4 regions of the Micromonospora palythoicola genome follow, and region 4 is predicted to be linked to each of the others. Evidence: riboswitches for the same ligand, from Rfam matches in the RefSeq annotation. Region 4 holds a riboswitch; each other region holds the start of a gene.
What was found. Region 4 has a riboswitch for cyclic di-AMP ahead of V5O40_RS03575 (NlpC/P60 family protein). Riboswitches for the same ligand answer to the same signal wherever they lie in the genome.
Positions count from the first base shown of each region.

Region 1 (7,012 bases), on a different contig from region 4:
GTGGCGGTCGCGGCAGCCGGCGCCGGCCAGAACGCCGAGCGGCGGCGCACGGCGTGGCGGGTGGCCCAGGGGGAGCTGGACCGCGCCTGGGTCGCGTACGACGAGGCGGAGGCCGCCGCCCGTCGGCTGGCCGGTGTCACCGGACTGCCGGCCCCGCGCACCCCGCGCACCCCGGCCGAGTACGCGGCTCGGGAGCGCTGGCTGCACCGGGCCGCGATGGCTGCCCACTGGCGCGGTGACCTGACCGTCCGGCAGCTCACCGACGTACTGGCGCACCGGTCCGGCTGGGATCCCCGACGTCACCCGGCCGAGCAGGAGGCCGTCATCGCCCGGGTGGTACGCGACAACCGCCTGGCCGCCTATCGATCGGCCGCCGAGCGGGAGCGTGACCTGTGGCGGGCGGCGGAACTGGCCACCGAGGCGGCCCGCAGCCTCTCCGCCGAGGCGTACGCGGCCGCCGCGCGGCTCCGACCGAACCGAGCGCCCGCGTCCGGACGCGCCGTCGTCGAGCGGTCCGACCTGGTCCCGCGTTGGCGTCCGGCTCGGCTCGGCTGAAATTCCGTGAGCCGGGTCACATTGGTTCGAAATTCGGTCACTGTTCGTAGGTGAGACGTTTGCCGCAGTAATCCCCGTCGAGTTTTCTCCCTGCCGTCCGGTTGTCACCCGTTGGTACCCGGAATGCGGTCGGTCCCATTGAACGACGCCAGTTCCCGGATACCCGAAAATTGCCCCGCCCGATCATGTTTAAGCAGGTCAGAGCGGGTTGGCTTCAAGGTGACCGGCCAGTAGTGTCAGCGCGTCCGGTGCGGTAACCGATCGCAGGAAGCGACGCCGTACCGACCCGCTCAATCGTGAACTCACGAACCGGGGACCCACTGCACCACTGGGGTGAATCCGCGAGCCTCGGCCCGCGGTAGGGCGACTTCCCGCCCGAATCCGTCAGCTAACCCGGTCGGCGGTGACGGAAGGAGTACCAACCCTCGTGCAGTCCGATGTGATCTCCCCGTTCCCCCACCTTCACGGCACCGCGGTGCCCGTGCTCGCCGGCCCGACCGCCGCGAGCTGACCCCGGTCATCGCCACCGCCCGGCCCGCCGGGCGTACCCCTGAACGGTCTGTCCCGCTCACCCGGGTGGTCGTCGGCGTCCCGTCGCCGACCCGACCGCCGGAGCCGGTGCGCCGTTCTCCCCTCAGCCCGTGGAGGAATCAGTGAAGCACGCCCTCACCCGCCGGCTCCGCCGGCTGGTCAGCGAACGCCCCTATCAGCTCGTTGCCGGATCCGCCGTGGCGCTCGTCCTGGCCACCGGCACCGGCGCCGCCCTGGCCGGCACCGGGAACACCCCGGCCCCCACGCGGGCCACCACCGCCGCCGAACTACGCGGCGACACGGTGGCCGCGCCGAGCCAGGCGCAGGTCGCGCCGGCCACCGCCGCGCCGAGCAGCGCCGCGCCGGCAAGCGCCGCGCCGGCCAGTCCGGCACCGGCAAGCGCCGCCGCCTCGCCGTCGCCGAAGCCCAGCTCGGCCACCCCGGACCCGGACCTGACCAGCAAGAAAGCGGCACCGAAGCCGCCCGCCTCGAAGGTTCTGGACTACGACCACCAGGCCCAGATCAACGGCTACTACTGCGGTCCCGCCGCGGTGCGTAACGCGCTGAGCGCCGCCGGTGTCGCGCGCAGCCAGGACGCCCTGGCCAGCCAGCTCGGCACCACGTTCGCCGGCACCAACTCGGCCGAGGACACCACCCGCGTCCTCAACGCCGTCGTCAAGGGCGACCCGTACGAGACCACGATGATCCGTGGCGGTGCGGCCACCCCGGCCCAGATGGACCAGCTCCAGGCGGACGTCGTCGCCGCCGTCACCGACGGGCGGGGCGTCGTGGTGAACGTCGCCGGCTCCGTCACCGACACCGACGGCCGCTGGCACTCCTTCCCCGGCGGCCACTACATCGCCGTGGTCGGCTACGACGACTCCGGCCGGCTGGTGAAGATCGCCGACTCGGCCGACGCCTCCTACCCGTCGTACTGGCTCAGCACCATCGACCTGGCCAACTGGGCCGCCACCCGCGGCTACTCGGCCTGATCGCATCGTTCCGCCGCACCCGGAAGCCCTCGGCCCGCTGGCCGAGGGCTTCCGTTTCGGGTACGTCGAGCGGTGGGTCGTGCTGCGTTGTGGGGTCGACGTGGCTCGGGTTTCGTCAGGCGTGGGTCGAGCTGTGTCGACGGGTCGACGTGACTCGGGTCTCGTCAGGCGTGCGTCGTGCCCGTGTCGTCGGGTCGACGTGGCTCGGGGTTCGTCCGGCGTGCGTGCGGTGCGGTGTCGCCGGGGCGACGAAGTTCGGGCTCGTCAGGCGTGCGTGCGGTGCTGCTTCGCCAGGCCGACGAAGCTCGCCCAGGCGGCCGGGGTGAAGACCAGCGTGGCGGCGTCGCGGTTCTTGGTGTCGCGGACCAGCACGACGCCGGGCAGGTTGTCGGCGACCTCCACGCAGTCGCCACCGCCGGCGCCGCTGCGGGTGGACTTGCGCCAGGTCGCGCCGTTCAGATCCATGGCTTCACAACATCCTTCATGCGCTCGATCGACTGGCGGCCGGACAGTGCCTCGTTGCGTACCGTCTCCCACCGGGACAGCAGGTCACTCAGGTCGTCGTCCTTGTCGACCAGGACGCCGCCGAGTTGAGTTTCGAGATTACCCACCCAGCCGCCGTCCGCGCCCCGCGCCAGGATGAAGGGGCCGGTCAGTCCGATGTGCATGGCGATGCCGGTGGGCACCAGGTGCACGCTGATGTTGGGCCGGGTGGCCAGCGCCATCAGGTGGTGCACCTGCTCGACCAGCACGTCCTTCAGGTCCTCGTCGACCCGCCGCAGCACCACCTCGTCGATCACCGCGACGAGTTGCGGCGGGTCGTCCTGCTCCAGCACCGTCTGCCGGGCCATCCGGTTGGCCAGCCGACGCTCCACCCCCGCCTCGGTCAGCGCGGCGTCGGTCCGGATCACCGCGCGGGCGTAGCGCTCGGTCTGGAGCAGGCCCGGCACCAGCGTCGGCTGGTAACAGCGGAGCTGCCGGGCGTTGCGTTCCGCCTCCAGGTAGGGCAGGAACCACGCGGGTTGGCGCAGCACCTCGGCGGTGCGCAGCAACTCCTCGAACATGCCCCCGGTCTCCAGCACCTCGTCCGCCCGCTTCGCGTACGGCCGGTCGAGGGGGCGGGTGCCCACCTCCACAGCGGACACCAGGGACGCCGAATAGTTCGTCCGCCTACCGAACTCCTCCTGGTTCATGCCCGCGGCAGTACGCAGCCGGCGAAGCTGCGCGCGGATCAACTCATGCAGGTCGGAAGGCTGCTCGCGTTCCATGTCCCCTCCACCGGGTCTGTCAAGATCGCCAAGGGGCCGCCCAGGGCCGGATCGGGGCACCCGGACCCCACCGTGGCCAGCGTCGATGCCTTCCGACCGTAGTGCCGTCCTCACCAGACTGTCACGCAACGGGGCCGCTCCCATCCACAGGGCGGGGTGGTTCTGTCCCCGGGGTCGCCCGTGCGCCTTCCCCCGCGTCCGGGCGGCCCCTCCGATCGCTGACTGGGAGGTCGATGTGCGTACCCGGGTTGCCTGGTACCTGTGCCCGACGACGTTGCTGCCGGTGTACTCGCCGGGGCACCGCTGGTGACCGCCGCCGGCCCGGGCGCGATCACCAGCCGACTGTTCGCTCCCGAGCGGGGTCCACGTCCCCAGCGTCCGTACGCCTGTGGCGGCGAGGTGCCGCACACCCCGTTACGGCCGATGTGGTGCTGCCGCCACCAACCCGCCTAGCGACCCCCGCTGCCAGCACGCGAAATCTTGGACAGTTTCCGTCTTTCGCGAACGGATTCTGTCCAAGATCTCGGGGAATCGGTCCCCGGAGCGGACGGTGGGGGCGATCGATGGGTGGGGGTGGCGAGTAGGGGTGGCGGCTGAGGGACATGGGTCGGCACGACGGCTGTGGGATGCGACGATCAGGGTGACATCGGCCTCGACGTTTCGAGACGTGTGCGGGGGAGCCATGGGTAAGCAGGGGCCCTACGTGGGGCTGGCCACGACGTTCGACACCGCCGCCGAGCTGTACGAGCAGGCCCGGCCGGGCTACCCGGAGGCGTTGTTCGCCGACCTGGCCGAGACGACCGGCCTGTCGACCGGGCCGGCCCGGGTGCTGGAGCTCGGTACCGGCACCGGTAAGGCCACCCGTGGTCTGCTGGCGCGTGGCTGGCAGGTAGTCGGCCTGGAGCCGGGACGGGAACTGGCCACCGTGGCGCGTCGGGTCCTCGCCGGCCAGGGCGACGTGCGCGTGGTGGTGTCGCCCTTCGAGCGGTGGGAAGCTGACGAGAGCGTGCCGTTCGACCTGGTCTTCGCCGCCACGGCGTGGCACTGGCTGGACCCGGCGGTCGCCTACCGTCGGGCGGCCGAGCTGCTGCGTCCCGGCGGGCACCTGGCGATCGTGGCCACCGAGCACGTGTCACCGGCGGGTGGCGACGACTTCTTCCGGCAGGTCCAGCGGATCTACGCCGAGGTGGGCATGGGTGACGGGCTGGGCGGTCCGCAGCCACCCGAGGCGATCACGGCCCCCGATGCGGCGGCGATGGCGGGCAGCGGGTTCTTCGCCGGCCCGACCGTGCACCGCTACGTCTGGAGTCGCGACTACACCGCCGACGAGTACCTGGCGGTGCTGTCCACGTACTCCAATCACATCGCCGCCGAGCCCTGGCAGCGGCGAACCCTCTTCGCCGGGATCCGGCAGCTGATCGCCGCCCGTCCGGCCGGGACGATACGCAAGCACTACCTGAACACCCTCCAGGTCGCCGTACGCCTCGACTGACGTATCTGCCGCGCCCGTTTCCGCTCAGGTAACCAGGGCGGCGGGGCGGGTCGTTCGCCCGCGCCCGCCGCCGGGTGGCTCGGCGTGGTGACGCAGCCGGATCAGCAGTTCAGCAGCGTTCCCACTTGAGGTTGAACAGGGTGTCGACGTCGCCCTCGGTCGTCGTCATGGACATGCTGACGTTCGAGCCGGCCGTACCCGGATCCACTCTCAACTCGGTGTTGACGTTGAGCACCCGCTGTTGTCCGCAGGGCGTGTAGACCAGCACGGGGGCGACGTCCGAGGTGCCCCAGAAACCGTTGTAGGGGCCGGTGAAGGTCGCATCGGTGCGGCTGGTCTCGGACGAGCCCTGCCAGTAGTAGCTCGTCCGCTGGCGACCGGTCGCGCCGGTGGGGATCCGGGCCCGCCCCCGGTAGTCGGCGGCGGCGACGGCGATGGTCCAGCCGGCCGGCACGTTGACGAGCACGCCGAGCTGACAGTTCTTCCGGCTCTCGGTGACCTCGACGCCCCGGCCGGCGGTCGCGACGAAGTCGTAGTACCGGATCCGGAAGCCGGTGTTGTCGGGATGGGCCACCACGCGGGCGGTGCCGGGCGAACAGCCGGAGCCGTTGGCCGCCACCACCTCGACGGTGATCTCGCTGTCGGGGGCAGCCGTGGAACCGGCCGGGGCGGCGTGCGCCGGTGCGGACAGGGACAACGCGAGAACCGTGCCGAGTACGGCGAAGATCGCGGTTCTCGCGCCGACGAGGTTCTTGGTCATTCTGTTCCTCTCGGATGCAGTTGATGTTCACCGAATTCAACGCGTGTTTCTTCGCCGAACGGCCGTGGGACTCGTCGCCTACCGGCCCGGTGCAGGCGGTGGCGAGTGGTGGTGAAGAGCACTCGGATGGCGTTCTGCGAGAGGATGCTAGCGACGCGTAACAGAGCTTGCAAGCATCAGTCCACGTCTATGTGATCGATTGCGGGTGGGTGCTTGATCGGAATTGCCGGATGCGGAGATCAACCCCTGTAACTGTTGCTGCGTAACGGGTGTGTGCCCGATTGAACGGTCTTGAGGACCGATGTTTCTGGCGATCTTCACCCTGTGGGACGACGTAAGGCTGCCCGACTGAGTCGAATAAGATTCGGCTTGGTGTTCATCTTCAAAGAATGGTGATTACGTTGACAGTCATCTATGTCTGTACGTAGCTTGTTCCGCATGTTGCGTCGTTTCCTGTACCGGAGGAGGATTCATGCGTAAACTGCTGACGCGAGGCGGCGTGGTGCTTGCCCTACTCGCTTCGTCGTTGACCGTGGGGGCGCCGGCGTCCGCTCGGGGAGTCATGGATGATCCGCCCACCGACAAGGTCGTGATCGACCTTGTCGCGATGGCCGGCTCCGGATGCCGCCCGGGCACCGCCGACGTCGCGGTCTCCCCGGACAACACCGCCTTCACCACCATCTACAGCGACTACCTGGTCCAGGCGGGCCCGGGCATCCCGGTCACCGACGGGCGCCGGAACTGCCAGCTCAACGTGCTGGTGCACGCCCCGGCCGGTTACACCTTCGCGATCGTCAAGGTGGACTACCGCGGGTACGGGCTGCTCAACCCGGGCGCCGTCGCCTCGGCGCGGGCGAACTACTACTTCCAGGGCATGACGCAGAGCACCTTCAGCAACCACCCGATCCCCGCCCCGCTCGACGACAACTGGATGGTGACCGACGAGGTGCCGATCGCCTCCGTGGTCTGGCACCCCTGCGGCGAGCTGCGCAACCTGAACATCAACACCGAGCTGCGCCTGAGCCGGGGTAGGTCCACGGACACGAACTTCCTCACGATGGACTCGACCGACGGCAGCATCCAGACGATGTACCACCTCGCCTGGCAACCCTGCCCGTGACCTGACCCCGGCAGAACCGCGTGAGGGTGGTCGGCGATGCCGACCACCCTCACCGGGTGCCCAGGGTGCGGCGCACCGGGCCGCCCGTGAGCTCAGGTGGTGGAGGTGAAGGGTGCGGCGACCGCGGTGCGTTGCGCCGGTGCGGTCCAGGCCGGGTCCAGCTCGCGTCGGGCGGCGGCCAGGAAGACCTCGGCGTACGAGTCGACGGGGAAGTCACCCAGGTAGCGGTGGCGGGTGGCCCAGCGGGCCTCCGCGAGCGGATCGGTGTCGAGCAGTCGGGTCAGCACGTCGTCC
Region 1 is NZ_JBAGKI010000011.1:98,068-105,079, reverse strand. It holds gene V5O40_RS07580 (hypothetical protein) at 1-555, shown strand, start outside; cyclic di-AMP (ydaO/yuaA leader) riboswitch at 833-973, shown strand; gene V5O40_RS07575 (C39 family peptidase) at 1,197-2,078, shown strand; gene V5O40_RS07570 (DUF397 domain-containing protein) at 2,343-2,543, opposite strand; gene V5O40_RS07565 (helix-turn-helix domain-containing protein) at 2,534-3,346, opposite strand; gene V5O40_RS07560 (hypothetical protein) at 3,608-3,799, shown strand; gene V5O40_RS07555 (class I SAM-dependent methyltransferase) at 4,029-4,838, shown strand; gene V5O40_RS07550 (DUF4360 domain-containing protein) at 4,948-5,598, opposite strand; gene V5O40_RS07545 (DUF4360 domain-containing protein) at 6,071-6,718, shown strand; gene V5O40_RS07540 (CDP-glycerol glycerophosphotransferase family protein) at 6,811-7,012, opposite strand, start outside.
Region 1: another riboswitch for cyclic di-AMP. It lies ahead of V5O40_RS07575 (C39 family peptidase); the one in region 4 lies ahead of V5O40_RS03575 (NlpC/P60 family protein).

Region 2 (7,012 bases), on a different contig from region 4:
AGATCACGTAGAGCACCGCGAGCCGGTCGGCGTTGTTGACGAAGTACGCCGCCAGGTTGTTGCCGTACGAGCGGTCACCGCCGGTGGCGTCCCCGCCGAAGCCGTTCTTCTGGGCCGCGAAGTCGCAGGCCCGACCCTTCGGGTGCTCGCCGGAGCCGCCGGAGCGGTAGCAGGAGACGTACCGGGTGAAGCCGGCCGACTTGGCCTGCTTCAACGCGTGCAGGGTGCGTGGGGTGATGCAGCCGTTGGCCGGGGTGGGGTCGTTGACGCTGCACGACTCCGAGGGCCACGACCCGTCGGAGTTGCGCGGAGCCGGCTTGGCGGTGGGGCTCGACCCGCCGCTACGCGACGGTGACCGGGCGGCCCGTTCGGCGGCCCTGGCCCGCTCGGCCGCCTCGTCCCGCTCGATGGCCACGGTCAACGCCCGCTCGGCCTGGTCCTTGCGCTTGGCCATCACGGCCACCTGCTTGCGCTGCTCCTGGATCTCCGCGTCCAGGGCCTGCTTGGTGGCGCTGACCTCGTCCCGGGCGGTCTGGAGTTCCCGCAGCGCGCGGTCCTCGTTCGCGGCCACCGCGTCCAGCGCCGCCGCCCGATCCATGAAACCGGCCGGTGACCCGCTGTTGAGCAGCGCCGAAGCGGCACCCAGCCGTCCGGTGCGGTACGCCTGAGCGGCGATCTCGGCGACGTTGGTACCGCGCTCGGCGACCTGGCTCTCGGTCGTCTTGAGCCGCTCGGCCAGCTTCTTCTGCCGCTTCACCGAGCGGTCGAGCGCGGTCTTGGCGTCGAGGTAGCCCTTGCTGGCAGCCTCCAGCTGGGCCCGTAGGGCCGGGGTGCCACCCTCGTCGTCCACATCTCCCGGTGCCGCCGCCCGCAACGCCTGCGGTGCGGCGGTCGCTGGGGAGAAGGGAGCCAGCGCGACGCCGAGGGTGAGGGCGAGCGCGGCGGCGATCAGGGCCGCCGTACGGGCGGCCGGTCTTACCGTTGCCACTGCTGGCATGCACATGTCCTTCCGTCAGCCGCCGACCGGGTTAGCTGACGGGTTCGGGACGGAAGATCCCTACCGCTGGCGCGGATACACCCCAGGAACATGGTTCCCCGGTTCGCCCTGGCGGGCGATTAGGCGGCGGCCGCCGCCGGCACCGGTGGGTGCCGCCTGGCGATGGCCGGGTCAGAGCCTACCGGTGCGCACGTGACCGGTGCAGCTGCTGTTACTGCTGGTGTTCGGTTGTTGACTAGTGAACCAGAGCAAATCGGACAACAACCTACTTTTACCCGATTGGCCTGGTCACCACCGCACCGCCCCGCAACCCCCGGGGTCGGTACGCGGCTCGACCTGGAGGGTCGCGTGGTCGATCTGGAAGTCCTCGCGCAGCGCCGAACGGGCCGCCGCCAGGACGGTGCCGACATCGGCGTCCGGTCTGACGGTCAGGTGTGCGGAGGCGACCTCCATGCCGGAGGTCAACGTCCAGACGTGCAGGTCGTGGACGCCGGCCACGCCCGGCACCGCGGCCAGCCGGTCGTGCACGGCGGTGACCTGCAGGTGTTCCGGTGCGGCCTGGACCAGGATGCGTACCGCCGCCCGGCCCAGGCGCCAGGTCCGGGGCAGGATGAACCCGGCGATCGCGACCGCCACCAGCGGATCGGCCCACCACCAGTCGGTCACCGCGATCAGCAGGGCGGCCGCGATCACCCCCAGCGAGCCCAGCAGGTCCGCCAGCACCTCCAGGTAGGCCCCCCGCAGGTTGATGCTCTCCCGCGCACCCGGACGCAACAGTGCGAACGCGGCGACGTTGGCGAGCAGGCCGAGCGCCGCCACCACCAGAACCGGGCCGGCGAGCACCTCGGGCGGATTTCCGAAGCGACGTACCGCTTCGACCAGCACGTACACCGCGACGCCCGAGAGCAGTACCGCGTTGGCCAGGGCCGCGAGCACCTCCAGCCGGTAGAGCCCGAAGGTGCGTTGCGGGTCGGTGTCGGCCCGCCGGGTGGCGGCCACGGCCGCGAGGGCCATCCCGATGCCCAGCACATCGGTGAACATGTGTCCGGCGTCGGAGAGCAGGGCCAGCGAACCGGTCCGCAACGCGGTGACCGCCTCGATCACCGTCAGCGCACCGAGCAGGGCGAACGCCGCCCACAGCCGGCCGGAGTGGCGGCGCGCGGCGGTCGACACCGCAGCGTGGTGGTGGTCATGGCCGGCACCCACCCAGACACCTTCCGTCGTCCGGCGAGCCGGGGACGGACCTATGCCAACATCGCTATGAGTGCAATCGTCGGGCCTCGTGATCGCTAACCGGTCGGGTCGACGGTGGTCAGCCGCTGGGTGGCCCGGGACAGCGCGACGTAGAGAGTACGGACACCGGAGCCGGGCTCCGCCCGGATCTCCGCCGGGGCGACCAGCACCACCCCGTCGTACTCCATGCCCTTGGCCTCCAGGCTGGTCACCACCTGCAACCGATCGCCGCCACGTGCCCCCAGCCAGGCCGCGACCTGATCCCGTCGGGGCACCGGGGTGATCACCCCGACGGTGCCCTCCACCTCGCCGAGCAGGGCGCTGGCGGCCGTCACGACGGTCGCCTCCAACTCGGGGGCCGGCACCACGAGCCGCACCGGATCGATCCCGGTGGAGCGGACCGCGGTGGGCAGCGCGAGATCGGGGTACGCCCGCCGGATCTCGGCCGCCGCCACCGCGAAGATCTCGGCCGAGTTCCGGTAGTTCGTGGTGAGGGTGAAGCGGTGCCGACGACGGCGACCCAGCGCCTGGTCACGGGCCCGGGCCAGCTCCTGCGGATCCCCCGTCCACGCGGTCTGCGCCGGGTCGCCCACCACCGTCCAGGACGCCAACCGGCCGCGCCGGCCCACCATCCGCCACTGCATCGGTGAGACGTCCTGGGACTCGTCGACCACCAGGTGGGCGTAGTCGCGGTAGTCCTCGGGGCGCTCCCGAGCGGCCTGCCGGGCAGCCCGCTGCCGGTCGGCGAACGTGCTCAGCTCGCGTACCCCACCGGCCAACTGGAACGGGTCCCGCTTCGGGCGGGCGGCGCGCATCGGTTTGCCGAGCAGCGCGTCCAGCTCGTCCAGCAGCGCGACGTCGGCGACGGTCGGACCATCCGTGGCCAACCCCCGGTACGCCGAGCCGAGCAGCCGGATCTCGGCACCGGAGAGCAGTCCCGCGCCGTACCGGCGCAACCGCTGCGGATCGGCCAACCAGGCGAGCACGTGCCGCGGATGCAGCCGGGGCCACCACGCCTTCAGGAAGTCGCGGAAATCGGTCCGGTCGATCAGCTCGTCCTCGAAGGCGCGCTGCTCCGGCAGCCCGGCGATGCCCAGCCGGCGGGCCTGCGCCCAGAGCGCGGCGAGCACGCCGTCGAAGCCCGCCCGACGCACCTCGTTGCGGCGGGCGCCACGGGGCAGCGCCCGCTCGCGGATGGCGTCCAGCTCGGCCCGCTCCAGCCGCAGCAGCGTGCCCCGGTACAGCAGGCGCAGCTCGGGCGGGGCATCGGGCACCGCGTCCCGGGCGGCCCGTTCCAGCACCCGGCGCATCCGCAGCGAACCCTTGACCGCCGCCACGTCGGGCGGGTCGGTGCGGGTGGCCACCACCCCGGGGAACAGGGTGCCCAGCGAGTGCAGGGTGGCGGTGTCCTCACCGAGCGACGGCAGCACCGAGGCGATGTACTCGACGAAGACCGAGGAGGGGCCGATCACCAGGATGCCGCCACCGGCGTACCGGCTGCGGTCGGTGTAGAGCAGGTACGCCGCGCGATGCAGCGCCACCGCCGTCTTGCCGGTGCCCGGGCCACCGGAGACGATCGTGACCCCCGAGCCGGGGGAGCGGATCGCCTCGTCCTGCTCGCGCTGGATGGTGGCCACGATGTCCCGCATGCCGCGACCGGTGGTCCGGGACAGGGTGGCCAGCAGCGCGCCGTCGCCGACCACCGGCATGTCCGGTGGGGCGGCGTCCGGGTCCAGCAGGTCGTCCTCGATCCGGGTGACCCGCTCGCGGCTGGACTGGATCGTGCGGCGCCGGACGACGCCGAGCGGCTCGGCCGGCGTCGCCTGGTAGAAGGCGGCGGCGGCCGGGGCCCGCCAGTCCACCACCAGAGTGGTGGCGTCCTCGTCGCGGATACCGAGTCGCCCGACGTACAGGGTCTGCCCGTCCCGCAGGTCGAGGCGGCCGAAGACCAGCCCCTCGTACTCGGCGTCGAGCACGTGACGTCGCTGCGCGGCGTGGAAGACCATCGCGTCCCGCTCGACCAGCGCACCGAAGTTGCCGACCCGGGCGAGCCGGTACCCCTCCCGCTCCGCGCGGACGGCGGATCGGCGCAGCTCGGCCAGTCGCGCGTACACCCGGTCGAGATGCCGTTGCTCGGCGGCGATCTCCTGATCCAGGGTGCTCTGGTCCACCGCTCGCTCTCCTCGTGACGCCGCCCGACCAACCGCACGAGATTACGCCCCGCGTCCGACCTGGCCGGAGGGGCACCTTGGCCGAGGCCGTCGGCGGTCAGCCGGGGACGCGCCGTCCGGCCGGGAGATCATCCAGAACCCGGCGCAACACGCCGGCCAGGGCGGCGTTCACCTCCTCGGGCCGCTCCATCATCAGCATGTGTCCGGCGCCGGGGCAGACGGTCAGGTCGGTGGCCGGCAGCGCTGCGGCGATCGACTCCGCGCACGGTGGCGGGGTGAGCCGGTCCCGGTCGCCGACCAGTGCCGCGGCCGGCAGGTGAGCCAGCGCGGTGAGCGTGTCCAGCCGGTGCTGGGTGCCGATGGAGGCCCGGAACCCGCCGATCGACCGCAGCGAGGCGCGGGCGACGGCCGAGGTGACCAGCCGGATGTCCGTGGGGTCGCAACGGTCCCCGAAGAGCATCCACCGGATGCTCGGGCGCAGCGCCCGTAGCAGCGCCCGGGGCGGTCGCCAGGCGCCGCAGCGGGCGAGGACTCCCGCGCCGGTGGTCTCGGCCAGCCGGATGATCCGGGCGATCCGGGGAGAAAGGCCGTAGACGGTGTGGGTGTGGCCCTCGGCGGTGGTGGAGACGAAGACCAGTCCGGCGGTACGCCGGGAGAAGTGGTCCGGGTGGCGGTGCGCGTACTCCATGATCGTCATGCCGCCCATCGAGTGGCCGACCAGCACCACCGGGCCGGTGGGCGCCACCCTGTCCAGCACCGCGGCCAGGTCGTCACCGAGCTGGGCCAGGGTGGCCGTGGGCAGGGCCATGCAGCTGGACCGGCCGTGCCCACGCGCGTCGTAGGTGACCACCCGGACCGAGCCGAACGTCTCGCGGATGGCGGCCAGCTGCCGGTGCCAACTGCGTCCGTCCAGCGTCCAGCCGTGCAGCAGCACGGCGGTCACCTCGGCGTCGGTCGGGCCGGCGGTCTCCACGTGCAGGCGTACGTCGTCGCCCAGCCGTACCTCGGTCGGCTCCGGCATTGCCACCTCCCCACGGCGCACGGTTGCGTAACACCGGGGATACCCGGTGGTAACACCGGCTACCCGTCATGACAACACGCCAACCGGGGTGTTGAGAAGATCTCGTCGATCGGCTCCGCCGGGGCGACGACCCGGCCAGGCTGAGAGGCATGGCAACCAGGGGTGGCACACCCGCCGGCTCCGCGCTCGCCGGCCAGGCCCGCGGGGGCACGCCGCGCGCGGCCCTGGCCGAGCTGCTCGCCGGCAACCGGCGGTTCGTCAGCGGGCAACCGGTGCACGGCCACGACGTGACCGCGGCGGCCGCGACCGCCTCGGGCGACCAGCAGCCGTACGCCGTGGTGCTCGGCTGCATCGACTCGCGGGTGCCGTTGGAGGCGATCTTCGACCAGACCTTCGGATCGATCTGCGTCATCCGCACCGGGGCGCAGGTCCTGGATCGGGCGGTGCTGGGCTCGATCGAGTACGTGGTCGAGGTGCTGGGCGTGCCGCTGGTGATGGTGCTGGGTCACGAGCGGTGCGGCGCGGTGCAGGCGACCATCGACTCCCTGCGTACCGGCCGGCGTCCGGCCGGCGCGCTCGCCCATCTGGTCGACCGGATCGCGCCGGCGGTCACCGAGGTGGGGCTGGACGAGAGGAACCTGCTGCCGCTGGCCGTCCGTCGGCACGTGGTCCGTACCGTGGCCGCGCTGCGCGCCGACCCCAGGCTGACCCCGCCGGTCGCCGCCGGCCGGCTCGCCGTCACCGGAGCCGTCTACGACCTCGCCACCGGTGAGGTGGCCCTGCTGGACCCGCCGGAACGGGCCTGAGACGGTGAACGCCCGCCGGGGGTGACCCGACGGGCGTGCACAGGTGGTACGGAGCGGGCGCGACGCGCCCTCGGCCGATCAGGCCTCGAAGACGCCGGCCTCGACCAGACGCTTCTCGGTGGCGTCCCAGCCGTCGCCCGGGTGGGCGGCGTTGAGACCGTTGAGCTCGGCGCGGATCTTGGCGGCGTGCCCGGCGGCGGCCAGCACCCGGATCTCCTCGACGAAAGCCTCGGAGTCGGTGCGCAGGTGCGCCGTCTTGCCGTTGGTGAGGTTCCGCACGTAGGCGTGCTTGCCGCCGTTGAGCGGGATGAGGTACTTGAACTCGCCCAGCACGCTGAGGGCGCCACCCTGGCCAGCCTGGCCGGCCCGGACTGACGCGCGCGCGGTCTTAGAGGTGTTGCTCGCCACGGAGGTACTCCTTGCAAGACGTACGGAGGACGGAACGTCCGGGGGCTGGTGCGGGCGCCGTCAAGGCGAGACCCGCGGAGGCTTACGCGGCACAGGCCGCCGATGGAACTGTACACGACCCACGATGCCGGCTGGTCATCGCGGCGTCACGAGGTGGAACCCCGGTCACCTGTCCGGGTATTCCGGGCGGCGGATTTTCCGATTCCCTGGCGTACCATCCGTCACAGCAGTCATCATGTGTTCCACAAGCCCGGATCGGGCGAGGTCGTAGGGGAAGACGCACCTCGCACTCCGGGAGGTCACCGTGCCAACGCGTGGCGTCGTATACGTCCACTCGACCCCGCTCGCCGTGTGCTCGCACGTCGAGTGGGCGATC
Region 2 is NZ_JBAGKI010000009.1:112,586-119,597, reverse strand. It holds gene V5O40_RS06640 (coiled-coil domain-containing protein) at 1-997, opposite strand, end outside; cyclic di-AMP (ydaO/yuaA leader) riboswitch at 1,002-1,133, opposite strand; gene V5O40_RS06635 (cation diffusion facilitator family transporter) at 1,286-2,203, opposite strand; gene V5O40_RS06630 (HelD family protein) at 2,287-4,401, opposite strand; gene V5O40_RS06625 (alpha/beta fold hydrolase) at 4,499-5,422, opposite strand; gene V5O40_RS06620 (carbonic anhydrase) at 5,572-6,228, shown strand; gene V5O40_RS06615 (hypothetical protein) at 6,307-6,636, opposite strand; gene V5O40_RS06610 (DUF3145 domain-containing protein) at 6,941-7,012, shown strand, end outside.
Region 2: another riboswitch for cyclic di-AMP. It lies ahead of V5O40_RS06640 (coiled-coil domain-containing protein); the one in region 4 lies ahead of V5O40_RS03575 (NlpC/P60 family protein).

Region 3 (7,012 bases), on a different contig from region 4:
GCCGCTGGTGGTGGTGCTGGGCCACGACTCGTGCGGTGCCGTCCAGGCGGCCCGCGAGGCACTGGCCACCGACACCACGCCCCCGGGGCATCTGGGTGCCGTGGTCGACGCGGTGGTGCCGAGCCTACGCCGAGCGCAGGACGCCGGGGTGCAGGAGCTGGACGAGATCGTGGACATCCACATCGCGCGAACCGTCGAGACGATGCTGGACTCGTCGGCGACCCTCGCGGCGGAGGTGGCTGCCGGGCGGTGCGCGGTGGTCGGCATGTCGTACCGACTGGCCGCCGGTGAGGTGCGGGCGGTCGCCGCGGAACCCGCCGAACTGGCCGGCGCGATGGCGACCGCGCCCTGATCCGCGACCGACGACGACGTCCGGAACGACGAGGGCCGTTCCGCCACGGTTGGCGGAACGGCCCTCGGTGCGTCGCGCCGGGCGATCAGAGCAGTGACACGTGCACGTGGTCGGTGTGGTTGGACGGGCCGCTGTAGGAACTCCAGCGTTCCGTCGCCGCGAACCAGATCTGGCGGTTCCAGATCACGTAGTAGACGCCCAGCCGGTCGGCGTTGCGGACCAGGAAGGCCGCCAGGTTGTTGCCGTAGATCCGGGTGTCGTTGTTGTGCCACGGGCTGAAGCCGCTGTTCTGCAACGACCAGTCACAGGCCCGACCCTTGGGGTGCTCGAACTTGTCACCCGGCCGGAAGCAGCCGACGAACCGGTTGAACCCGGCCCGCTTGACCTCCTTGTACATGTGCAGCGTCCGGGGCGTGATGCAGCCCGACGTGGTGGGGTCGTTCTGACTGCACGACTCGGGCTTCCACCCGCCGTCCGAGGAGCGGTTCGGCCCGATCCGGGCCACCGGCGAGGTGGCGTCCACCAGTCCGCCGGTCAGGCCGACGCCGCCGACCAGCCGGAGGGACTTCTCCGCCTCGCTCTTCTTGCGCGCCATGTCGTTGGTCAGCTTCTTCTGCTCGCGCACCTCGGCGTCGAGCGCGAGCTTGGCCTGCTCGGCGCGGAGCTTTATCGCGTTGACCTCGCCCAGCTTCTTGTCGTTCACCAGGTTCAGCTCGTCGAGCGCCGAGGCCCGGTTGATGAACGAGTCCGGTGCGCCGCTCTGCAACAACATGGCGATCGCGCCGACCCGGCCGGTCCGGTAGGACTGGGTGGCGATCTCGGCGACCTGGGGAGCGAGCGCGTCCAGGTCGGCCTGCGCGGCACGGACCTCGACCGCCAGCTGGAGCTGGCGCTTCTTGGACTTCTCCAGCTTGGCCTTGGCCTTGGAGTAGTCCCGGGTGGTCGCCTCGATCAGATCGTTGAGCATCGGCGGGTCGTCGTCGTGCTCCGCCGGTTTGGGGTCGTTCGGTGCGGCCGTGGCCGGCATCGGGCCGGCGAACACGGCGAACGCGGCGAACACGGCCACCACGGGTGTCAACCAGCGGCGTAGGGGTGCCGTCACTGTTTTCCCTTCCATCGACCGCCGACCGGGTTAGCTGACGGGTTCGGGACGGAAGTGGCCCCTACCGCTTTCGCGGATTCACCCCACCTACCTGGGTCCCCGGCTCGCCTGAGGGCGATTGGGCGGTGGCACCGCAGGCGCCGCTGCGCGCCTTCGGCGGTGACCGGCAGTGAGGTTACCCGACAGTCCATCTGTGCTTCTACGCCCCGAACCCGACTAGATGCGTCATTTCGTAATCGCTTTGAGTGACCAGCGACACGGTTTCGAGCCGCATCGGCAGGGGCGGTCACGTTGAGGAGTGTCACCATGTGGTGTCCGTGCTCCTGTCCGGGTCGGGCCACCCCGAGGGGGTGGCGGGGGACGTGTTTCGGGTGGGTGGGGTGCTCAGGGCGCGGAGCGCCTCGGCCCGGTCCGTCGCCGGCCGGGGGACCAGGGGGGTGGGTTCACCGGTGCGGGCACCGGCCTCGCCGCGTCCGGCGGTGGTGACGACCGCCGCCAGCGCCGTGGTCAGCGGCACCGCGGCGATCAGCCCGAGCGTGGCCACCACGCTGCGGACGATCTCCGTGGTGAGGAACTCGCTGGTCACGATCTGGCCCAGCGCGCGGGAGTCCGCGGTCAGCAGGAGCAGCAGTGGCAGCGAGGCCCCGGCGTACGCCAGCACGATGGTGTTCACCACCGAGGCGATGTGGGCCCGCCCGACCCGGGTGGCCGAGCGGTACAGCTCCCGGCGGGAGAGGTTCGGGTTGGCGTGACGCAGTTCGTTGACCGCGGCGGCCTGGGTGACCGTGACGTCGTCGAGCACGCCCAGCGAGCCGATGATGATGCCGGCCAGCAGCAGGCCGTGCAGGTCGACATCCCCCCGGAACATGGACAGGGTGGTGGCGTCCTCGCTGCCGAATCCGGTCAGGTGGGTGGCCCCGGTGGCGGCCAGCCCGAGCAGCCCGGTGAGGACCAGACTGGCGAGCGTGCCGAGCACGGCCACCGAGGTCTGCGCGGAGATGCCGTGGGTCAGATACAGCACCACGAACATGATCAACGAGGCGCCGACGATGGCGACCGCGAGCGGCGGCCGGCCGGCGCTGATGCCGGGCAGCACGAAGGTCAGCAGGATCGCGAAGCTGGCCGCCAGGCCGCCCAGCGCCGCCAGGCCCCGTAGCCGCCCGAAGGCGACGATGGCGGCGGCGAAGAGCACGGCCAGCCACACCAGCGGCTTGCCGCGCTGGTGTTCGGCGATGTTGTAGGTGCTGATCGACGGATCCTCCGGGTCGATGAGCGAGACCAGGATGATGTCGTCGCCGACGTCGACGCGGGGTGCCCCCGGCCCGGCCGGGATGGGCGTCTGCACCTCCTGGCCGGCGTCCGGGCCGGTCTGCACCCGCACGGTGACCGTGCCGCAGGGGCCCGCCGCGGTTGTCGGGGTGCCCTCGGGCACTGCCGGGTTGGACGGGCAGGGCTCGCTCACCACCCGGGTGACCGTGCCGTGGTAGCGGGGGGCGTCGTCGGTGGCCTCGGGACGTGGGGCGTCCCGGGGCCAGAGCACGATCGCGGCGACCAGGGTGGCGAGGAAGAGGGGCACCACCGTCACGACGAGGATCCGCCGCACCCCGGGCGGGGTGGGCGGAGCGGAACGGGTGTGGTCGGCGCCCATTCAGTGTCTCCCAACGATTCCAGGGCTGAGTACGTGTCGATGGGCGAGACGGTTCAGTGCCGCCGGAGGACCGTGTCGAGGGGCAGCCCGAATGGCCGGAAGGTGGCGGGGCGGCTGCGTACCGTGAGCTGGGGAGGGGTTCGCGACGGCGGCGGGGGCGGGTGCCCGCCAGCGACCTCGGGCCGCGCGGCACGGATTTCGGCTGGCCATCGTGTGCGAATGGTAACCAGCCCGACCTCCCGACGCCGCTCGCGAGGGTATGTCGGCGGGTCGGGTCAGCCGCGCTTCATGAGCCGGCCCACGGCGGCCATCATCTCGGACGCCATCTCGTCGGCGCGCCCCTCGGCGGCACCTTCGTGCATGCAGTGCCGGGCGTGCCCGTCGAGCAGGCCGAGGGCGACCTTGTCCAGCGCGGCCTGGATGGCGGAGATCTGGGTGAGCACGTCGATGCAGTAGCGATCGTCGTCGACCATCTTCTCGATGCCGCGCACCTGGCCCTCCACGCGGCGCAACCGGGCCAGGAGTTGGTCCTTGCTGGCGGTGTAGCCACGGACCGGCGCGGGTGTGCTCATGCCGACAAGAATAACCTACCCCCAGGGGGTATGGTACGGTCGATGCCGGAGATACCCCCGGTGGGTATCGGGTGGTGGCCCACCCTGGCGAACTGGTGAGGAGAGTCGCATGGTCAGCACGACGTACCAGGTGCAGGGCATGACCTGCGGGCACTGTGTCAACGCGGTCAGCACCGAGCTCGGTGCGATCGAGGGAGTCAGCGACGTCCAGGTCGACCTGGCCACCGGTCAGGTGACCGTCACCAGCGACCAACCGCTCTCCGGCGACGCGGTGCGTGCCGCCGTGGACGAGGCCGGATACGAGCTGGTCGGCGTCTGAGCCGGCCGACAGGCGGAACCGAGGAGTCGACCATGAACACGGCGACGAAGCTGAGCGGCTTCGCGCTCGGCCTGGCGGCGGTCTTCGGCGCGGCGTACGGGGTGGGGCAGCTGACCGGCCCGGTGAACGTGCTCGCCGCCGACCACGACAGTGCGGGCACCGGTCACGGGGGCGACGTCCGCGCCCAGGGCGACACCGGGCGAGCGGCGGGGACGGTCGGGGAAGGGGAGGCTGGGCACCTGCCCGGCGGCCTGCTCGTCTCCGACCGTGGCTACACCCTGGTGCCGGTCGACGCGCCGCCGGGTGAGTTCGCGTTCCGGATCACCGGCCCCGACGGCCGGCCGGTGACCGGATTCGACGTCAGCCACGACGAACGGATGCACCTCATCGTGGCCCGCCGCGACCTGTCCGGCTTCCGGCACGTGCATCCGGAGCTGGCCGGAGACGGTACCTGGCGGATCGCCTCGCCGCTGGACTCCCCGGGTGTGTGGCGGGCCTTCGCGGACTTCACCCAGACCGGCGGTGACCCCATGACGCTCGGCGTCGACGTGACCGTCCCCGGGACGTTGACCGAGCGTGAGCTGCCCGCTCCGGCGAGCAGCGCCACCGTCGACGGTTACACGGTCACCCTCGCCGGCACCCCACGGCCCGGGCACCCCACCACGCTGACGCTCACCGTCAGCCGCGACGGCACGCCGGTGACCGATCTGGAGCCGTATCTCGGCGCGTACGGTCACCTGGTCGCGCTGCGCCGGGGCGACCTGGCCTACCTGCACGTACACCCCGAGGGCACCCCGGGAGACGGGCGGACCGCCTCCGGACCTCGGGTCAGCTTCGCCACCGAGTTCCCCTCGGCCGGGGCGTACCGGCTCTACCTCGACTTCCGGCACCGGGGCGTGGTGCATACCGCCGAGTTCACGGTGCGGGTCGGTGACCCGGGCGGTGCCGCAGCGCCGACCGACGGGCACGCCACCCCCGGTCCCGAGGACGGGCACGGCAGCCCCGGGCACGGGCACGACTGACGGGACGAACCATGAGCACGAGCCGACCCCTGACCGCCGCGCCGCACCTGATCGAGCTGGCCATCGGCGGGATGACCTGCGCGTCCTGCGCCGCCCGGATCGAGAAGAAGCTCAACCGGATGGACGGCGTACGGGCCACCGTCAACTACGCCACCGAGAAGGCGACGGTCTCCTACGCCGCCCCGGTCACCCCGGACGACCTGGTCGCCACGGTCGAGAAGACCGGCTACCAGGCCAGCCTGCCGCCACCGCCCACCCCGGCCGGGCCGGCAGTCGCCGAACCGGTGGACCCGCTGCCCGCCCTGCGTACCCGGTTGTGGGTCTCGGTGGCGCTGAGCGTCCCGGTGATCGTGTTGGCCATGGTGCCGGCCTGGCAGTTCACCTACTGGCAGTGGCTGTCGCTGACCCTGGCCGCCCCGGTGGTGGTCTACGGCGGGCTGCCCTTCCACCGGGCCGCGCTGGTCAACCTGCGGCACGGCGCCGCGACCATGGACACCCTGGTGTCGCTGGGCACGCTGGCCGCCCTGGGCTGGTCGGTGTGGGCGCTGTTCCTCGGCACCGCCGGCACCCCGGGAATGACCCATCCGTTCAGTTTCGACATCGGCCGCACCGACGGCTCCGGCAACATCTATCTGGAGGCGGCCGCCGGGGTGACCACATTCATCCTCGCCGGCCGTTACTTCGAGGCGCGGGCGAAGCGAACCGCCGGGGCGGCCCTGCGGGCGCTGCTGGAACTGGGCGCCCGGGACGTGTCCGTGCTCCGTGACGGGGTGGAGACCCGGATACCGGTGGACCAGCTCGTGGTGGGCGACCGCTTCGTGGTGCGGCCCGGCGAGAAGATCGCCACCGACGGGACGGTGGAGGAGGGCTCCTCGGCGGTCGACGCCAGCCTGGTCACCGGCGAGTCGGTACCGGTCGAGGTGGCAACTGGTGACGCGGTGATCGGCGGCTGCGTCAACGCCGGTGGGCGACTGGTGGTCACCGCGACCCGGGTCGGTGCCGACACCCAGCTCGCCCAGATGGCCCGCCTGGTCGAGCAGGCGCAGAGCGGCAAGGCCGCCGCCCAGCGGCTCGCCGATCGGATCTCCGGGGTCTTCGTGCCGGTCGTGATCGCGCTGGCCGCCGGCACGCTCGGCTGGTGGCTGGGTGCCGGTGCCGGACCGGCCGCCGCGTTCACCGCCGCCGTGGCAGTGCTGATCATCGCCTGTCCGTGCGCCCTCGGTCTGGCCACACCGACCGCGTTGCTGGTCGGCACCGGCCGTGGCGCACAGCTCGGCGTACTGATCAAGGGGCCCGAGGCGCTGGAGTCCACCCGGCGGTTGGACACCGTGGTGCTCGACAAGACCGGCACCGTGACCACCGGCCGGATGAGTCTGCTCGCGGTGACCCCGGCCGGCGGCGAGCGACGCGACGAGGTGCTGCGGTTGGCCGCCGCCCTGGAGAGCGGCTCGGAGCACCCGGTCGCCCGGGCGGTGGTGGCCGGGGCCGCCGAGGTCGGCGCGCTGCCGCCGGTCACCGACTTCGCCAACGTGGCCGGACTGGGCGTCTCCGGCACCGTGGACGGCCGTCAGGTGCTGCTCGGCCGGGGCCGGCTGCTGCGCGAGCGGGGTCTGGTCGTACCGGACGACCTTGCCGGGGCGGCGACCGACGCGGAGGCGGCGGGGCGTACGGCGGTGCTGGTGGGCTGGGACGGCCGGGCCCGGGGCCTGCTCGCCGTCGCCGACCAGGTGAAGCCGACCAGTCGGGAGGCGGTACGGCGGCTGCGCGCGCTCGGCCTGTCACCGGTGCTGCTCACCGGTGACAACGCCACGGTCGCCCGGGCGGTGGCCGCCGAGGTGGGCGTCGACGAGGTGATCGCGGAGGTGCTGCCGACGGAGAAGGTCGAGGTGGTCGCCCGGTTGCAGGGCGAGGGCCGGGTGGTCGCGATGGTCGGCGACGGGGTCAACGATGCCGCCGCGCTGGCCCGGGCGGATCTCGGCCTGGCGATGGGCACCGGC
Region 3 is NZ_JBAGKI010000007.1:101,587-108,598, forward strand. It holds gene V5O40_RS05320 (carbonic anhydrase) at 1-352, shown strand, start outside; gene V5O40_RS05325 (coiled-coil domain-containing protein) at 438-1,454, opposite strand; cyclic di-AMP (ydaO/yuaA leader) riboswitch at 1,459-1,589, opposite strand; gene V5O40_RS05330 (YibE/F family protein) at 1,756-3,102, opposite strand; gene V5O40_RS05335 (metal-sensitive transcriptional regulator) at 3,378-3,674, opposite strand; gene V5O40_RS05340 (heavy-metal-associated domain-containing protein) at 3,784-3,993, shown strand; gene V5O40_RS05345 (hypothetical protein) at 4,026-5,015, shown strand; gene V5O40_RS05350 (heavy metal translocating P-type ATPase) at 5,027-7,012, shown strand, end outside.
Region 3: another riboswitch for cyclic di-AMP. It lies ahead of V5O40_RS05325 (coiled-coil domain-containing protein); the one in region 4 lies ahead of V5O40_RS03575 (NlpC/P60 family protein).

Region 4 (7,012 bases):
TCCCACCCGTTCCGGTGACAAGATCAGCCGCACCAGGACCATGCTGGCGGAGACCGCCGGGCACACCCGGATGCTCCGCTGGAGCGTGGTGGGCGCGGCGCACTGGTTCGTGATGGTCGGCTTCATCGTGCTGTCGCTGCTGGTGCTCGAGGCGTACTTCGAGGTGGTGTCGCCAACGGGTGGGCTGCCGCTGATCGGCGGTTGGACGCTCTACGGGCTGGTCACCGAGTGGATCGGCATCCTGGGCGTGGTCGGAATCGGCGTCCTGATCGCGATCCGGCTGGCGAACCGGCCGAACCGGGCGGGACGCCGGTCACGGTTCACCGGCTCCACCATGTGGCAGGGCTACTTCGTCGAGGCGGTCGTCCTCGCCGTACTGGTGATGGGTTTTCTGATCCGGGGCTTCAAGGTGGCCACCGACCACTTCGAGTACCCCACCTGGGCCACCCCGCTCAGTCACGCGGTCGGCGCCGCGCTGCCCGGCTGGGAGTCCGGCGTCAGCGTCGCCGCGCTCATCAAGATCTCGATCTCGATGGTCTGGGTCATCGTGATCTCGCTGAACGTGACGATGGGTGTCGCGTGGCACCGTTTCCTCGCCTTCCCCAACATCTTCTTCAAGCGCAGGCCCGGCGCGGCCGGCTCCGGTCTCGGCGCGCTCCGGCCGATGATGAGCGACGGCAAGCCGCTCGACTTCGAGGAGGCGGACCCGGAAAAGGACCAGTTCGGCGTCGCCCAGGTCGAGCAGTTCACCTGGAAGGGGCTGCTGGACTTCAGCACCTGCACCGAGTGCGGTCGCTGCCAGTCACAGTGCCCGGCGTGGAACACCGGAAAGCCGCTGTCGCCGAAGCTGCTGGTGCTCAGCCTGCGTGACCACGCGTACGCCAAGGCGCCCTACCTGCTGGCCGGCGGCGGCAAGGACCTCACCGGTGAGGAGAAGGCCACCGCCGCGCAACTCGCCCACGTCGACGTGCTGGCCCTCGCCGAGGCGGAGAAGCCGCTGATCGGCGACGCCGAGTCCGGCGGGGTCATCGACCCCGACGTGCTCTGGTCCTGCACCACCTGCGGTGCCTGCGTCGAGCAGTGCCCGGTCGACATCGAGCACGTCGACCACATCGTCGACATGCGCCGCTACCAGGTGCTCATCGAGTCCAGCTTCCCCTCCGAGGCCGGCGTGATGCTGCGCAACCTGGAGAACAAGGGCAACCCGTGGGGCGCGCCGCAGAACACCCGGGAGGACTGGACCAAGGGCCTCGACTTCGAGGTGCCCCGGGTCGGTGAGACCGAGGACTTCGAGTACCTGTTCTGGGTGGGCTGTGCCGGTGCGTTCGAGGACCGGGCGAAGAAGACCACCCGGGCCGTCGCGACCCTGCTCAACGAGGCCGGCGTCTCGTTCGCCATCCTCGGCGAGGGGGAGACCTGCTCCGGCGACCCGGCCCGCCGGATCGGCAACGAGTTCGTCTTCCAGATGCTGGCCCAGCAGAACGTCGAAACCCTGAATGAGGCGTTCGAGGGCCGGGAGAAGGCCAAGCGCAAGATCGTCGCAACCTGCCCGCACTGCTTCAACACCCTGGGCAACGAGTACGGCCAGCTGGGCGGCGAGTTCGAGGTGGTGCACCACACCCAGTTGCTGGCCCACCTGGTCGCCACCGGCAAGCTCACCCCGGTGCAGCCGGTCGACGGCGGCGTCACCTACCACGACCCGTGTTACCTGGGCCGGCACAACCGGGTCTTCACTCCGCCGCGCGAGGTGCTCGGCAGCGCGATCGAGGGTGAGCTGACCGAGATGCCGCGTAACAGCGAGCGCTCCTTCTGCTGCGGTGCGGGTGGTGCCCGCATGTGGATGGAGGAGCGCATCGGCAAGCGGATCAACGTGGACCGGGTCGAGGAGGCCATGTCCACCGGGGCGAGGACGGTCGCCGTCGGTTGTCCGTTCTGTTCGACGATGCTCACCGACGGGGTGAACGGCAAGGGTGCCGGAGAACAGGTCGAGGTCATCGACGTGGCCAGCGTACTGCTCCGCTCGGTCAAGCCCGAGCAGGTCGGCGGCGCCGAGGAGACCACGCCGGTGACCGGCTGACCGGCCCGGACGCACCGGGCGGGGCGGCACCCCTATCCAGTGCCGCCCCGCCCGGTTTTGTATTGGCGTACGTGACTATAACGAATCGGCCGACACCCATAGTGTGCGTACCGTCGCGCAAAGGTGAATGAGCCGTTGGTCGCCTTGATTCCCCACCTACCGTTCCCTAATGTGGGGCACCGACCGCCATGGGTCGTCGGATCCCGCCACTTACCTCTCGCGGGACGCCCGGTGGTCGGTTGCAAAGGAGACGCTGCCGGTGGCAACCATGCCCCTCCATCGTCGTGCGCCGGGACGATCCCGTCCGGGTGGCCTGCGTAGGGCCGCCCGCGGGCTGGTCGTCCTGGTAGCCGCCGCCGCGGTCGGTGCCGGCCTGCTCGCCGCCCCCGCGTACGCCGAGCCCTCGGTCGAGGAGATCGAGGCCCAGATCGACAAGCAGTGGCAGAAGCTGGAGCCCACCATCGAGCAGTACAACAAGGTGCGCTCCCAGCTGCGGGTCAACAGGCAGAAGTCGAAGAGCCTGGAGAAGAAGATCGAGCCGCTGGCCCTGGAGACCGAGCTGGCGATGAACCGGGTGGCCGACCTCGCCTCCCGGTACTACATCACCGGCCCGTCCAAGGAGATCGGTGTCGTGCTGCTCAACTCGAAGCCGAACGAGCTCGGCGAGCAGATGGCCTTCCTCGACCGGCTCGCCTCGCAGGAGCGCCGCGAGCTCGAAGGCGTCATGAAGATCCGCAAGAAGTACGACGACCAGAAGGCCAAGCTCGACGCCCTGATCGTCGACCAGGAGGCGAAGCAGAAGCAGCTGGCGGCGAAGAAGAAGCAGATCGACGCCGAGATCAAGCGGCTGGAGAAGTCGCTGCCGGTGACCACGGTCAAGACGACCAACTGCCCGACCATCAACGGTGTGGTCAGCGAGGCCGCCCGAACGGCGATCCGGACCGCCTGCGCCCAGGTCGGTAAGCCGTATGTTTGGGGTGCCACCGGGCCCAACTCGTTCGACTGCTCCGGTCTAACCCAGTACGCCTACCGGGCGGCCGGCATCTCGCTGACCCACTTCACCGGCGCACAGTGGAACGAGGGTAAGGCGATCTCCCGCTCCGACGCCCGCCCGGGTGATCTGGTCTTCTTCTTCAGCGATCTGCACCACGTGGGGCTGTATCTGGGCAACAACCAGATGGTGCACGCGGCGCGGGCCGGTAAGCCGGTCAACGTCTCGCCAATCACGACCATGCCGCTCGCCGGCTTCCGCCGACCCGGCTGAGCCACCATCGGCCGCCGCCTGAGCGGTCGCCCAGGAACGCCCGAGGGCCCCCGGTCAAGCCGACGGGGGCCTTCGTCATTGTCAGATGTCAGCACCCACAGTGATGGTGCGGCTCTGTTGCGTATCGACGCCGGTCGTCCCTACGCTGGGCAACCGTCGGCCGCTGGCAGGTCCGCCCAGCCCGGGCGGTAACGGTCCGACACCGCCGAATCGCTCGTGAGCGAGCCGGGGAACCAGGTACCTGGGGTGAATCCGTGACGGTCACGGTAGGGCGTCCCTTCCCGCCCGAACCCGTCAGCTAACCCGGTAGGCGGTAGCGGAAGAAGGAGTGCTGAGCCCGGTGGCAGATCATGCACCGCGGCCACCGTCGTCGCCGGCATGGCCCGGCCGATCGGCGGTCCCGCCGCGTTCCAGCTGGTACCGCTGCATTCTCGCCGGCCTGGCCGCGACCGCCGTGATGCTTGTCGGTGGCGCGACGCAGGCCCGGGCCGAGCCCACGGTCGCCGACATCGAGCGCCAGATCGACGAGGACTGGAATCGGCTCGAACCCGTCATCGAGCAGCACAACGCGACCCGGCAGGACCTGGCCGGCAAGCGGCGGGAGGCGGACGCGCTGGCCGCCCGGATGGCACCGCTGCAACGCCAGGTGGACGAGGCCATGGACCGGGTCGGCAAGCTCGCTGCCCGCGCCTACAAGGGCGAACACGTCCGGGTCGTCAACACGCTGCTCGGTAGCCGGTCGCCGGGCGAGGTGGTCGAGCAGCTCGGCCTGCTCGACCGGTACGCCCGCGTGCAGCAGCAGGACGTGCGGCACGCGAGCGACCTGCGCGACGAACTCGCCGAGACCAAGGCCGGCCTGGACCGCACGATCGGCGAGCTGACCCGCACCGAGGCCGATCTCGCCGAGCGGCGGCGACAGATCGACGCCGAGATCGACAGGTTGCAGCGGCTCCGGCTGCGGGCGTACGGGAAGGGTGGTGGTGGCCCGCTACGGCCGGCGCCCTGTCCGGCCAGCTACCCGGGCGGAGCGGCCGGCGAGGCCGTGACCTTCGCCTGCGCCCAGATCGGCAAGCCGTACTCCTGGGGCGCCGAGGGGCCCGACGCGTACGACTGTTCCGGGCTGACGTTGGCCGCGTGGTCGCGGGCCGGTGTCGCGCTGCCGCACAACGCGGCGCGGCAGCGTCGGGTCACCGAGGCGGTGAGTCGTGGCGCGCTGCGCCCCGGCGACCTGGTCTTCTACTACCGGGACCTGCACCATGTCGGGATGTACGTCGGCGACGGCTGGGTGGTGCACGCCTCCCGGGCGGGTCAACCGGTCAAGATGAAGCGGCTGGACAGCAGCCCGGTGCACAGCTTCGGCCGGCCCGGCTGAGGATCGCCGGTGTCAGCGGGTGGGCCAGGTGCGCCAGCTCTGCCAGGCACGACTGGGCGTCGGGCCGCGCTGACCCTGGTAGCGGGAGCCGTAGACGGCCGAACCGTACGGGTGCTCGGCCGGTGAGGAGAGCCGGAAGATGCAGAGCTGCCCGATCTTCATCCCGGGCCAGAGGGTGATCGGCAGGTTTGCCACGTTGGACAGTTCCAGGGTGACGTGACCGGAGAAGCCGGGGTCGATGAAGCCGGCGGTGGAGTGGGTGAGCAGGCCGAGTCGTCCCAGGCTGGACTTGCCTTCGAGGCGGCCGGCGAGCTGGTCGCCCAGCGAGATGACCTCGAGCGTGGAGGCGAGTACGAACTCGCCCGGGTGCAGCACGAACGCCTGGCCGTCGGGCACCTCGACGGCCGAGGTGAGGTCGTCCTGCCGGGTGGCCGGGTCGATGTGGGTGTAGAGGTGGTTGTTGAAGACCCGGAAGAGTTTGTCCAGACGCACGTCGATGCTGGAGGGCTGCACCAGAGTGGGCTCGAACGGTTCGAGCGCCAGGGTGCCCGCCTTGATCTCGGAGACCAGGTCGCGGTCGGAGAGCAGCATCGCCACACCATAGCTGCCGGTATGCGACACGCGTGTCGGACTACCCGCTTCGAACGTGTGTTCGATAGGATGTCGGCATGGCTTCCTGGTCCGAATTCGCCGCTGACGAGCCTCGACTCGCCAGCGGGATCCGCCTTCTCATGCAGCAGTACGGCCCGGGCTTCGGCTACCTGGCCACGGTCCGCGCCGACGGCGGACCCCGGGTGCACCCGGTCTCCCCGGTGATCACCGACGACGGTCTCTACTGCTTCGTTGTCGATTCACCGAAGCGGCGCGACCTGGAACGCGACGGCCGTTACGCGCTGCACTCGTTCCCGCCGGAGGAGAGCGACGACGAGGCGTACGTGGCCGGGCGGGCCCGGCCCGTCACCGATGACGCCACCGTCGCCCGGCTGGCGTTCGCGGCGCGAGCCGCCCCGCACGCCGACTGGCGCCTGTTCGAGTTCACGGTCGACGTGGCGATGCTGGCCCGACGGGAGCAGTCGGTGGCTGGGCCGAGCGAGCTGGCGTCGCGTCCGGCGGTCCAGGTCTGGCTCGACCCGGCGGGCGCCACACCCCAGGCCACGCGCTCGGTGCCGGCCCACTCCGGGCGGCATCACCGCCGCGCCGCCTGACCACACCCGCAGGTGCCGGCCCGTCCGACGGAGCCGGCACCCGCGGTACGCGGTGCGACGCTCGCGCTATGCCGCGCGGTAGGAGTTCCAGGCGTTGATCATGCGGGTGGCCTGACCCGACGTGAACTGGTACATGCAGCCGTCGTACGAGTAGTCCATGAAGTTGGTGATCGGGTCGAGGCCCGAGCTTGAGCAGGTGTCCCGGCCGGTCGGGCAGCCGCTGGCCGGCGAGGCCTCGGCCGGGGTGTCCGACACCTGGTCACCGCTGCCCGAGCAGCCGCCCTGGAAGGTGTGGTAGAGGTTCAGCCAGTGGCCGACCTCGTGGGTGCCGGTGTCACCCTGGTTGTAGTTGGTGGCGGTGCCACCGGGCAGCGACTCGCTGAGCACCACCACGCCATCCATCACGTTCAGGTTGCGCTGCGGGAAGGTCGCCCAGCCGAGCAGGTTGTTGCTCAGCGCGCCGAGGTAGATGTTGAGCGTCGCCTTGTTGCCCTGCCGCAGCTGGGTCTTCATCTGCCGCTCGGCCGACGAGCCCTGCCGGATCGGGTACCACGACGAGTTGGTCACCCGGTTGATGCTCTGCAACTGGAACGCGAAGGCGGTCGCGGCGCCACCCGTCGCACCGCTGAACGACTGGTTGAGCACGTTGATCTGGGACTGGATCATCGAGTCGGGGATGTTGCCGCCGGCCCGGGTGGTGTCCCGGCGAATCACGTGCACCACGACCGGGATGGTGACCGAGGCCGCAGCGGCCTGGGCGCTCAGCGCGCGTTGGCCAACTCGCTTGGCGCGCTCTTGCAGGATGTCGGCGAACTCGGCCTCGCGTTGGTGCACCTGGGCGAGGGTCAACTGGTTCGGATCGTGCTTGACGGCGCTGCCACCCTTGGCCCTGGCCAGGGTGCCCGTCTGATCCTCACACACCTCGTCGGCCGTGACGGCGGCCGCCGCCGGGCTCGCGGTCGTGGTGGCGGCCGGCAGGAGGCCGACCGTGGCCACGCCGAGCACCAGTGCGAGCGACGTCGATGCGATGCCGGCCGTGCGCCGGTTCAGCAGGACGGGACGCAGTCCCATATGCCCACCTCTTTCTGGCGACG
Region 4 is NZ_JBAGKI010000005.1:29,767-36,778, reverse strand. It holds gene V5O40_RS03585 ((Fe-S)-binding protein) at 1-2,077, shown strand, start outside; gene V5O40_RS03580 (C40 family peptidase) at 2,346-3,341, shown strand; cyclic di-AMP (ydaO/yuaA leader) riboswitch at 3,535-3,669, shown strand; gene V5O40_RS03575 (NlpC/P60 family protein) at 3,682-4,713, shown strand; gene dcd (dCTP deaminase) at 4,726-5,304, opposite strand; gene V5O40_RS03565 (pyridoxamine 5'-phosphate oxidase family protein) at 5,382-5,918, shown strand; gene V5O40_RS03560 (zinc metalloprotease) at 5,985-6,989, opposite strand.